2 regions of the Kitasatospora sp. NBC_01539 genome follow, and region 2 is predicted to be linked to the other one. Evidence: riboswitches for the same ligand, from Rfam matches in the RefSeq annotation. Region 2 holds a riboswitch; the other holds the start of a gene.
What was found. Region 2 has a riboswitch for thiamine pyrophosphate ahead of OG335_RS19935 (purine-cytosine permease family protein). Riboswitches for the same ligand answer to the same signal wherever they lie in the genome.

Region 1: it holds a riboswitch for thiamine pyrophosphate, as region 2 does, so the genes downstream of both, thiC (phosphomethylpyrimidine synthase ThiC) here and OG335_RS19935 (purine-cytosine permease family protein) in region 2, are expected to answer to the same signal.

What each region holds. Positions count from the first base shown of each region.
Region 1 covers NZ_CP109390.1:4,322,053-4,327,954, forward strand. The annotation lists gene OG335_RS18630 (Uma2 family endonuclease) at 388-933, opposite strand; gene thiC (phosphomethylpyrimidine synthase ThiC) at 1,081-2,898, opposite strand; TPP riboswitch at 2,894-3,026, opposite strand; gene OG335_RS18640 (hypothetical protein) at 3,124-3,324, shown strand; gene OG335_RS18645 (flotillin family protein) at 3,484-4,974, shown strand; gene OG335_RS18650 (VC0807 family protein) at 5,047-5,712, opposite strand.
Region 2 covers NZ_CP109390.1:4,606,976-4,612,877, forward strand. The annotation lists gene OG335_RS19920 (DUF5926 family protein) at 1-609, opposite strand, end outside; gene OG335_RS19925 (ATP-binding protein) at 707-1,375, opposite strand; gene OG335_RS19930 (glycerophosphodiester phosphodiesterase) at 1,608-2,432, opposite strand; gene OG335_RS19935 (purine-cytosine permease family protein) at 2,602-3,921, opposite strand; TPP riboswitch at 4,004-4,146, opposite strand; gene OG335_RS19940 (S1C family serine protease) at 4,364-5,902, shown strand, end outside.

The sequences.
Region 1 (5,902 bases), 280 kb from region 2:
GATGAGCAACCGACACCGGGGAGGTTTCGGGCCGAACCGCCGTCCACCCGGAGCATCGGCGGCCATCCGGAACGGGCATCACCTCGCGCGGTTCCGTCCGGGCCCCACCGCCGGACACCCGGCTCCGGCCTGTCGGCGGACGGAACGAACTATCCGCTCCCGCCCGGTCCGAGAGCCGGAGGACCCGGCCGACGAGCGGAAGGACGACACGGCGGGAAGTGATACGCCCGCACGACACGGACATCGGCGACAGGTCCACCGGGCAGCGACCCGCGCTCTTCCGGGAGCTCTCATCGAGCGGAGATTCAGCCCGGAGCCGCCAGGCCCGTGCCCGCTCCCGGGCAGGTGCCGACCTGGCCGGCGCGACGGGCCGGACGGCACCAGCCCTCAGTACGGAAGCAGAACCGCGGTGTCGAGCGTGAAGCCGAAGGGCTCGGGGATGTGCACGGTCTCCCCGAAGGCGGCGTCCTCCCTCATCCGGTAGCGACCGCCCTCGGGCTCCCGGAAGAGGGTGACGGTCTTCTGCGAGGCATCCACCAGGAGGTAGAGCGGGATCTGCATCACCGGGTAGTCACGGAGCTTGCCGACCCGGTCGTTCTCCGGATTCGACGGCGAGACGATCTCGACGGCGACGAGGGCCGGCTCGGCCGGAACCGAGTTCGCCGTACTGGCCATGGCGCCCTCCGGGAGATACGTCAGATCCGGGATCCGCAGTTTCGCTGCCTGAGGGGACGCGAGGTCCATGTTCCCCGTGGAGAGGTAACCGGCCGGAGCGTGCGCCTCGAACTGCCGGCGGACGACGGAGAGGTTCCGCTCGTGGACGGCCGAGGGCGACGCCTGCACGATGATGACGTCACCCGAGAGTTCGATCTTGAAGTTGGACGGGGTGAACCGGCGGAATTCCTCCATCAGGGCGAGATGGTCGGGGTTCATCCGTCCTCCAGGAGTGCGAACCCGCATCACGCTACCGGTTTGCCGTCAGGGCGCAGCGGTACCCGTGAAGCGCGGACGCGCATGCGGGAGCCGCCGCACCGGGAAGACCTTCCCGCCCCCGGTGCGGCGCCTCTGCGGGCCGTGTCGTCAGTCCGCGAGCGGCAGGTAGACCCGGTTGCCGTGGGCCGCGAACTCCTCGGACTTGGCCTGCATGCCGGCCAGGGCGTCCGCGTCGACGGCCGGGGCGACGGCGGTGGAGCCGTCGCCGTGCTCGTCGCGGATCTTCTGGGAGATCTTCATCGAGCAGAACTTCGGCCCGCACATCGAGCAGAAGTGCGCGGTCTTCGCCGGCTCGGCGGGGAGCGTCTCGTCGTGGAAGGCGCGGGCGGTCTCCGGGTCGAGGGCCAGGTTGAACTGGTCCTCCCAGCGGAACTCGAACCGGGCGTCGGAGAGGGCGTCGTCCCAGGCCTGGGCGCCGGGGTGGCCCTTCGCCAGGTCGGCGGCGTGCGCGGCGATCTTGTACGTGATGACGCCGGTCTTCACGTCGTCGCGGTTCGGCAGGCCGAGGTGCTCCTTCGGCGTGACGTAGCAGAGCATCGCCGTGCCCCACCAGGCGATCATGGCGGCGCCGATGCCGGAGGTGATGTGGTCGTAGCCGGGGGCGACGTCCGTGGTGAGCGGGCCGAGCGTGTAGAAGGGAGCCTCGTCGCAGATCTCCTTCTGCAGCTCCATGTTCTCCCTGATCTTGTGCATCGGGACGTGGCCCGGGCCCTCGATCATCACCTGGACGTCGCGCGCGCGGGCGACCCGGCCGAGCTCGCCGAGGGTCTGCAGTTCGGCGAACTGGGCCTCGTCGTTGGCGTCCGCGATGGAGCCGGGCCGCAGGCCGTCACCGAGCGAGAAGGTGACGTCGTACGCGGCGAGGATGTCGCAGAGTTCCTCGAAGTTCGTGTAGAGGAAGTTCTCCTCGTGGTGGGCGAGGCACCAGGCGGCCATGATCGAGCCGCCGCGCGAGACGATGCCGGTCTTGCGGCGGGCGGTCATCGGCACGTACCGCAGCAGCACGCCGGCGTGCACGGTCATGTAGTCGACGCCCTGCTCGCACTGCTCGACGACCGTGTCGCGGTAGACGGCCCAACTGAGCTCCTCGGCACGGCCGTCGACCTTCTCCAGGGCCTGGTAGAGCGGCACGGTGCCGATCGGCACGGGGGAGTTCCGCAGGATCCACTCGCGGGTGGTGTGGATGTTGCGGCCGGTGGAGAGGTCCATGACGGTGTCGGCGCCCCAGCGGGTGGCCCACGTCATCTTCTCCACCTCCTCCTCGATGGAGGAGGTGACGGCGGAGTTGCCGATGTTGGCGTTGATCTTCACCAGGAAGTTGGTGCCGATGATCGCCGGCTCGACCTCCGGGTGGTTGACGTTCACCGGGATGACGGCCCGCCCGCGGGCGACCTCGTCGCGCACGAACTCCGGCGCCAGGCCCTCCCGCAGGGCCACGAACTCCATCTCCGGGGTGACCGTCCCCCGCTTCGCGTAGGCGAGCTGGGTGACGGCGGCTCCGTGACGGCCGCGCAGCGGGCGGCGCGGCCGGCCGGGGAAGACCGCGTCGAGGTTGCGCAGGTTGCCGCCGCGCGGCGCGGTGTGCTTGATGCCGTCGTCCTCGGGGCGCGCCTCGCGGCCGTCGTACTCCTCGACGTCACCGCGCCGGCGGATCCACGGGTCGCGCAGGGCGGGCAGGCCGCGCCGCACGTCGGAGGTGTGGCCGGGGTCGGTGTACGGGCCGGAGGTGTCGTACAGCGGCACGCTGCGGCCGTCGGTGAGGACGACCTCGCGGTACGGCACCTGCAGGTCGGGGCTGCTGCCCTGGTGGTAGGCCTTGCGCCAGGCCGGGGTCGGATAGCCGGTGGACGTGCTGTCGGCCGTCCGGCCGGAGGCAGACGTCGGCTGTGCTTCGAACGTGGTCATGAGACCTCTTACTCCCTACGCCGGCATTACCCGGTCAGGTTCCTGCGGTCGGCGCAGCGGTCGGTTCGCACACCTGCGAACCCTTCAGCGCCCTCTCAGCCCGGTGCTCCGAGCTCCCGTTGGTTGCGGACGGGCGTCCGCAACAAGACGTCAACACCGTAGCGGGCGGCCCGGGACCGGTCCAGACGGGTTCCGGCCAGTGGGCCGGGGGAGCACACTGTCGGCATGGTGGGCAGCACGGGCCGGGTGACCGGCAGGGTCGGGACGGGGCTGGTCGGCGAGGTGCTGGTGCACGTCGCGGAACGGCAGGGCACGGAGGCGTTCCTCGCGTACCCGGCGGTGCCGGGCGAGGGTTTCGCGCCGGGTACGCCGGTGCTGGTGGTCGAGTACCAGCCGCCGCGGACGGTGTACGTGGCGGCGCTTTGACGGAATCTTGACGCGTTCGTGGGCGGATCGAGGGCCGCAGGCTCTTCCGCGGAGATCACGGCAGGCGCAGAATCTCCTGCTGCCGCCGGCTTCCGCGCCTTCCTGCACACCAGAGCGCAGCCACGGGACGCCGGCGTGCCCTGAAGGGGGAATCAGCCGATGCTCATCGGCATCGCCGGGGCCGTCGTGGCCTCGATCATCGTCCTGATCGTGCTGTTCAAGCTCATGTGGCGGGTCGCCGAGCCGAACGAGGCACTGATCATCTCCGGTTCGAAGCACCGGTCCGAGGGGGTCGCGGAGGGACTCGGATTCCGGATCGTCACCGGGCGCGGCACGCTGGTGACGCCGGGCGTCCAGGTCGTCCGCAGGCTCTCGCTCGATCTCAACGAGGCCGACCTGGACGTGGAGTGCGTGACGTCGCAGGGGATCCCGGTGCACGTGAAGGGCGTGGTGATCTTCAAGGTGGGCGACGACCCGGTGTCGATCGCCAACGCCGCGCGCCGCTTCCTCGACCAGCAGAAGATGATGGGCCACCGGGTGCACAACGTCTTCGCCGGTCATCTCCGCTCCATCGTCGGCGGGTTGACGGTCGAGGACATGATCCGCGACCGCGAGCGGATGACCGGGGAGACCCGGGCCGCGTCGGGCAGCGAGATGGAGAAGCTCGGCCTGATCATCGACTCGCTGCAGATCCAGGAGATCCTGGACCCGACCGGCTACATCCGGAACCTCGCCGCACCGCACGCGGCCGCCGTGCAGCGCGACGCCCGGATCGCCGCCGCCGAGGCGGACCGGCGGGCCACGGAGGCCGAGCAGGAGGCGTTCGCCCGCAAGGCCGAGGCCACCCGCAACTCCGGCATCCAGCAGGCCGGGTACCAGGCCGAGCTGGAGACGGCGACGGCCCGCGCGATGCAGGCCGGTCCGCTGGCGCAGGCCGCCTCCCGGCAGGAGGTGGTCGTGCAGGAGACGAAGGTCGCCGAGCTGGAGGCGCACCGCAAGGAGCAGCAGCTCCAGGCGGACGTCCGCAAGCCGGCCGACGCCCGCGCGTACGAGACGCGGACGAAGGCGCAGGCCGACCGCGACGCCCGGATCTCCGCGGCGGAGGCGCTGGCCCGGGAGACCGAGCTGAACGCGACGGCGGAGGCGAACCGGGTGAAGGTCGCGGCCACCGCGGACGCGGAGGCGACCCGGGCCCGCGGCCTCGCGTCGGCGGAGGCCACCAAGGCGACCGGCCTGGCCGAGGCGGCGGCGGCAGAGGCGAAGGGTCTGGCGGCCGCCGAGGCGGCGCGGGCCCTGGGCCTCGCCGAGGCGGAGGCGATCAAGGCGCGGGCGGCGGCCCTGGCGGAGAACCAGGAGGCGGTGGTCGCGCAGCAGTTGGCCGAGAACTGGCCGGAGATCGTGCGGGCCGGCGCGGAGGCGTTCGGCAACGTCGAGCACATGGTGCTGCTGAACGGCGCCGAGGGCATGGGCGACGTGTTCGCGAAGGCCCTGGCCATGGGCGGCACCGGTCTCGGCCTGGCGCGGCAGCTGCTCTCGGCGATGGGCCCGCAGCAGGGCCCGGACGGGACGGCGGCCGGACCGTCCGCGCACCCTGCGGCGGGGCAGCCGGTCCCGGTGCGGATCCCGGTGCAGGACGGCGCCGCGGGCTGAGCCCGGAACGCCGGACGCCCGTCCACCGCCGGTGCGGTGGACGGGCGTCCGGTCCCCGGGGGCCCGGTGCGGTCACGCCTCCTCGGCGACGACCAGCTCGGCCATGCGGCTCGCGAAGACGTTGCCGACGAGGACGCCGAGGGCGATCGCCGCGCCCAGGAGGACCGTGCCGAGCCAGACCATCGTCTCCACCGGCAGCGTGTAGGCGCCGACGACCTTGGCCGCGCACTCGGCGACCAGCACGGTGCCCCAGGTGAGCGTGAAGTTCCGCTCGTGGCGGCGGAATTCCGCCGATCCGGCGGCGAGCCGCTGCCAGGCGGCCTCGCGGGCGGCGCGGCCCTTCACGACGAACGGCCGCAGGCCCGCCGTCATCAGGGGCTTCCCCGCGAGCACCGAGACGATCATCGAGCCGCCGATGACGCTGCTGAGCGCGCCGTCCTTGGCGATCATCAGCCGCGGGTCGCCGGCGACCGCGGAGAGGGCGATGCCGACGACGTTGACCACCAGCACGACCAGGGCGAAGGTGTTGACGTGGCGGTCCCGCAGCAGCCCGGCGGCGGTCCGGACGGCCGGCACCGCACTGCCCAGGGTCAGCGAGGCGGCCAGGCCGAGGCCGGCGAGGCCGTGGGCCGCGTAGTACACGGCGATCGGCACGGCGACGTCGATCGCGAGCGGCTTCAGCGCCGCGGCCCTCGACTCGCCCTGCTCCGCCGTCGCGCTCGTGGTGATGACCGCCATGGTGTCCGCTCCCCGTCCGGTGGTGCCCGCCGCCGGGGCTGCCCCGGTGCTACGAGAATCCCGTGCCGGGCGGGTGCACCGGCAGTGCCGTCAGCACCGGGAACCGCATGACGGATGTCACGGCCGCGGCCCGCACCCGGTCACCGGCCGGGGCGCCCGCACGGCTGAGTACGGGTACTCAAGCCCGGGA
Region 2 (5,902 bases):
GTTGGCCCGCTCCAGGGAGGCGGCCACCTCACCGGAGGCCGCCTCCGCGTCCTCCAGCCAGAACTCGAAGCCGGTGTGCACGGCCGGGTCGAACGCGGCCGCGGTGTCGAGCATGTCCTGCAGGCGGCGGCCGCCGGGCACGGTGCGGCGGGCCGGCACCGGAGTGCCCGGCTCGGTGGCGAGCGCCAGCTCCAGGGCGTCGCCCAGGTCGCGGCTCAGGTCGCCGGAGCTCGACTGCGTCTGCAGGCCCAGCAGCACCGAGCCGTCCGCGCGCCGCAGCGCCGGCCAGGCCAGCGGCAGGACGGTCGCCAGCGTCACCGAGGGCACCTCGCCGACGGCGCCGTCCGCCACCCCGGCCGCCAGCGTCAGCGGCACGGTCGCGGCGGGCACCAGCTCGCGCAGCGCGACCCAGTCGGCCTCGCCCGGCAGGCCCTCGAACGGACGGTGCACCAGCTCCTGCACGGCGTGCGCGGCCTCCCGGCCGTGACACGCCTTGTAACGGCGGCCCGAACCGCAGGGGCACTTCTCCCGCGCGCCGACGACCGGGATCTCGCCCGTGGCGGTGGAGGTGCTGGGCTCGGACGAGGACTTCGCGGCCTTCTTGGCCATGGTGGGGCTCCCGGGTACGGCGACAGTGCACCGGAAGCCTACTGAGATTCCGGGCCGCCGCCGTGCGTCCGGGCGCCCGCGGCCCGCCGGGCGCGCGCTACGCCACCGGTTCGCCGCTCTTGCCGTCGCACAGGGACAGGGCCGCCCACACGGTGACCTCCCCGGGCGCGTCGCGGACGCCCCATGCGCTGGCGAGGCGTCCCACGATGCTCAGACCGCGCCCGCCGCGCGCGGTCAGCGACGGACTGGAAGGCATCGGCCGGGTCGGTGCGCCGCCGTCGGTGACCTCCACCGTCAGCCCGTCCGCCTGGGTCCACCAGCGCACCAGGATGCCGCCGGGCCCGGGCTCGGAGATGTCGTCCGGATCCGCACGGCCGGCGTTCCGGGCGCGGTTGGTGACGGCCGATGCCAGGACGTCCGCCAGCTCCTCCGCGGCGTGTTCCTCGACGGTCCGTTCGTCGAGTTCCGCGAGCTTTCCGAGCGGCCGCGCGTACCGACAGGAATTGCTCAGCAGTTCGGAGAGGATCAACACCGCGTCGTCGATGACCGTCTCCGGTATCGCGCGATCACCGAGCTCCCGCCGCATCCGTCGCCGTGCGGCGCCGACACTGGCCGGACCGTGCGGCACCGCCAAGGTCGACGAAGTCGGCCCTACCTTCTCGGGCACAGCACGCGCCACCATCAACGCCACCCCCGGGACCTCCTTCAGCGTCTGCCGAGGGATGGATGCCCCTCCGGAATGCGTCGGAAACGAGCCCCGGGCGATCGCGCGCGGACATTTCGAGGTACCGCGACGGACGGTATTCAACCGGCGAAAAACTGCTTACGGTCCGTTGTGAAAGTCACAGGAATTGAGCGTCCGCTGACCCCCGTTCAGGAGATTGACCGCCCCGCGCACGCTGTTGTGCGCGTCCTGTACACCCGGTTCCGCCCCGCGCCCGGACGGGCACCGGACGAGGTGCCGCCGGACGCTCCCGGACACCCGCCGGACGGCCCGCTCAGCGCCCGAGCCGGGCCAGCACCTCGTGCGGCCGGTTGGTGATCAGCGCCTCCACACCCAGCTCCAGGCAGAGGTCGACGTCGGCCGGGTCGTCGACCGTCCACACGTGCACCCGGTGCCCCGCCCGGCGGAGCGCCGGGACCAGCCCCGGGCTCCGCCGCACCAGTTCGATCCCCGGACCGGCGATGCCGGCGCCGCCGGGCAGCGACCGCGTCCGGCCGAGCACCGGCCACCGGCGGTCGAGCAGGTACACCGTCGGCACCGCCGGCACCGCGCGGCGCACCCGGTGCAGGGCCAGCTCCGAGAAACTCATGATCCGCACCAGCGACTCCTCGGCCGTCCGCGGCAGCAGGCCGTAGTGGTCGAGGAGCCGGACGAGCTCGGTCTCCGTGCGGCCCGCGTGGCGGGTCGGGTGCTTGGTCTCGATCGCCAGCCGCACCGGCCGCCCGGCCCCGGCGACCAGCTCCAGCAGCTGCGCCAGCGTCAGCACCGGGCTCGGTTCCGGCGCGTCCGGCGACTTCCAGGAGCCGAAGTCCAGCGCGGCGAGCTGGTCGAGCGTCATCGTGGAGACCACGCCCCGGCCGTCCGAGGTGCGCTGCACCGTCCGGTCGTGGACGCACACCAACTGCCCGTCGGCCGTCAGCCGGACGTCGCACTCCAGGCCGTCCGCGCCCTCGTCGATCGCCCGCCGGTACGCCGCCAGGGTGTGCTCCGGCAGGGCCGCCGAGGAGCCGCGGTGCGCGACGACCTCGACGGCGCCGCGGTCGGGTGCGGGGCCGCCCGCTGCCGCGGGAACGGTCCGACGGAGTCTTCGGGTGTCCACGGCAACACCCTACGAGGGCCCGGATGTCCGGACGCACCCGCCACGGGGAACCCGCGGTGAACAGCTCCGGCGCGGCCTCCCGGCGGGCGGTGGCCTGCCGGGTCGGTCCGGGTCGGTCCGGCTGGTTCGGGTCGGTCCGGTTAGTCCTGCCGGTCGGCCGGTACGGCCGTCAGCGGGCGTCCGCCCCGGTGCCGGAGGTCCGGCCGGTCAGCGCCGTCAGGCCCCAGGTCGCGAGCGCCGCCACGAGGAAGCCGAACAGCGAGGCCGACGTCCAGGACTGCGGAGTGAAGCCCACCGCGTCCCGCAGCCGCATCCAGAAGTCCGTCCACCAGTCGGCGATGCCGGTCGGCGCCAGGAACTGGTACGCGGCGAAGCCGAGCACCCACGGCAGCAGCATCAGCGGCCGGGCCGGGGCGTCCTGCGCGGTGTTCCAGCCCTGCCGGCCGGCGCCGAAGAAGTAGTCCACCGCCAGCACCGCCAGCAGCGGCACGAAGACCGCGCCGATCAGGTAGAGGAAGTTCGCGTAGGTCTCGTAGAACTCGCCCTCCTGGATGCGCAGCGCCAGCAGCGTCACCAGCGCGCCGATCCCGCCGGTGAGCAGACGGCGGTCGACCCGCGGCAGGAGGTTGTGGACGGACATCGCCGTCGAGTACACGTTGGCGAACGACTGGTCGGTCTCGCGCACCACCAGCACCAGCAGGAACACCCAGCCGGCGGCCACCCCGGTGAAGGAGGAGAACACCTTCGACGGGTCGCCGCCCGACTGCAGCAGCGCGATCAGGCCGAGGGCGTAGCACCAGGCCTGGGCCAGCGAGTACCCGGTGAAGCTGCCCCAGAAGGCCGACGTCGCGGTGCGGGCGTGCCGGGTGTAGTCCGCGGCCAGCGGCACGAAGGAGACCGACACCGCGATGACCGCGTCGGTCGCCGTCAGGAAACCGTGCCAGTTGCCCGCGCCCGGGTCCGGGAAGCCCTGCCGGCCGAGCTGGACGGTGAAGTACACCATCGCCACGCCCACCGCGACCGCCACGTACTTGCGCAGCACCGCGATCGCGCCGAGCGGCCAGATCGTCAGCACCGTCGTGACCACGCCGGCGAGCAGCACGAACAGCCAGCGCCACCCCTGCGTGCCCGCCACCGTCTGCGCGCCGCCGGCGATCACGATCAGCTCGAACACGCCCCAGCCGATGCACTGCAGGATGTTGAGCACCGTCGGCAGGAAGGAGAGCCGGGTGCCGAACAGCCCGCGCAGCATCGCCATCGCCGGCGCGCCCGTCCGGGCGCCGATCAGCGCCGCCACGCCCAGCATCGAGGTGCCGATGACCGTGCCCGCGACGATCGCCGTCACGGCCGCGGCGAACGACAGCTCACGGCCGCCCACCACCAGCACCGTGACCGCGCTCTGGAAGCCGATCAGACTGACGCCGAGGTTGGCCCAGAGCGCGAACTGCGCCCGGAAGTCCAGCGTCCGCGGGGGAGCGGTGTCCAGCACCAGCGGCGCCTCGACACGCGCGCCGTCCGGGGCGACGGGCTCAGACCCGGTTCCAGGATCGGAAAAAGAGGCAGGCGGAACAGCCGTCATGGCCGATACTCCCTACGCCGGCATTACCCGGACAGGTTCAGGCGGTCTGCGCCACCTCGGCCCGGCCGGTCACTGCCCGGCCGGTCGATCGGCGCACTCTCAGCCTGGAAGGTCCAAGCTCCCGCGTGTTCAGATAGGACGACAGGCTATCCGGCGCAGTCCCGGAGGCCAAGGCCCGGAGGTCCGCCGTCCGGATCGCGGGACGGAGCAGAGGGCTCCGGACCAGGTCGGAGGGCGGTTCGTCGGGGACACCTAAGGATTCTTAGGCGTTCTTCAGGGGGCTCCTTACGGCAACCGAATCCGGGATGCGAAAAACTATGGTTCTAGGTCCTGTCAGCTATGGAGGTCGTCCGTGAGCACCGAGCACGCGAGTGGGTCCACCGGGCCGCAGGAGGGCCAGCCCTCCGGTGCGCCCCAGGCGGTGGGTCCGGCTCACGACACCGCGCCGGCCGCCGCGCCGCCGGTCGTCGAGTCCGCGCCCACGCTCGCCTTCGCCAAGCTGAGCGACGCCCCGGCCGCGCCACCCGCGCCCGCCGCGCCGTCCCCGTACATCGATGCCCCGCCGCCCGTCGTGCCCCAGGCCGCGCCCGCCTACCTGGACGCGCCGCCGCCCGCCGCACCCCAGGCCGCGCCCGCCTACATCGACGCGCCGCCGCCCGTCGTGCCCCAGCCGCAGGCGTCCAACCCGTACGCCGCCCCGGTCGCCGCCGACCCGTACGCCGCCCCGGCGGCTGTCCCGGTCCCGGTGGCTGCGCCGGTCCCGGCGGCTCCGGCCACCGGGTCGACCGACCCGTACGGCACGCCGGGCACCCCCGGCACCCCGCCGCCCGCCGGACCCTCCGCCCCGACCGAGGCGCACCACCCGTTCGGCGCGGGCCACCCCGTCGGCGGCTGGGGCCACCCCACCGGCGGCCCCGGGGTCCCCGGCGGACCGGCCGAGCCCGGCGGCCCCGGTTACCCGTACGCCTCCGCGGGCGGCCCCGCCCCGCGCCGCAAGCGCGGCGGGCTCATCGCCCTCGTCGCGGCCGTCGCCCTCGTCGCCGGTGTGGCCGGCGGGGCGATCGGCGTCGCCGTCTCCGACGGAGACGGCAGCGACAGCAGCGCCGGGCACTCCAGCACCACCGTCAGCGTCAGCGACAGCCGCAAGGTGACCGACCGCGCCCCCGACTCCGTGGCGGGCATCGCGGCGAAGGCGCTGCCCAGCACCGTCACCATCAAGGCGACCGGCTCCCAGGAGTCCGGCACCGGCACCGGCTTCGTCTTCGACACCGAGGGCCACATCCTCACCAACAACCACGTGGTCGCCCCCGCCGCCAACGGCGGCAAGCTCACGGTCAAGTTCTCCGACGGCTCCTCGTACGACGCGTCCGTCGTCGGCCGGGCCCAGGGCTACGACGTCGCCGTCGTCAAGCTCGACAACCCGCCCAGGGACAAGCTCAACCCGCTGCCCCTCGGCGACTCCGACAAGGCCGCCGTCGGCGACGCCACCATCGCCATCGGCGCCCCGTACGGCCTCGAAGGCACCGTCACCACCGGCATCATCAGCGCCAAGGACCGCCCCGTCGCCTCCGGCGACGAGACCGGTGCCCAGGCCTCCTACATGAACGCCCTGCAGACCGACGCCTCGATCAACCCCGGCAACTCCGGCGGCCCCCTGCTCAACGCCTCCGGCGCGGTCATCGGCATCAACTCGGCGATCCAGTCCAACACCAGCGGCTCCGGCCGGGCCGGCTCGATCGGCCTCGGCTTCGCCATCCCGATCAACCAGGCCAAGTGGGTCGCCGAGACCCTCATCAAGGACGGCACGCCCGTCTACGCGATCCTCGGCGTCCTCCGCAACGACGACTACAAGGGCGACGGCGCCCAGATCCAGACCGCCGCCGTCCAGGGC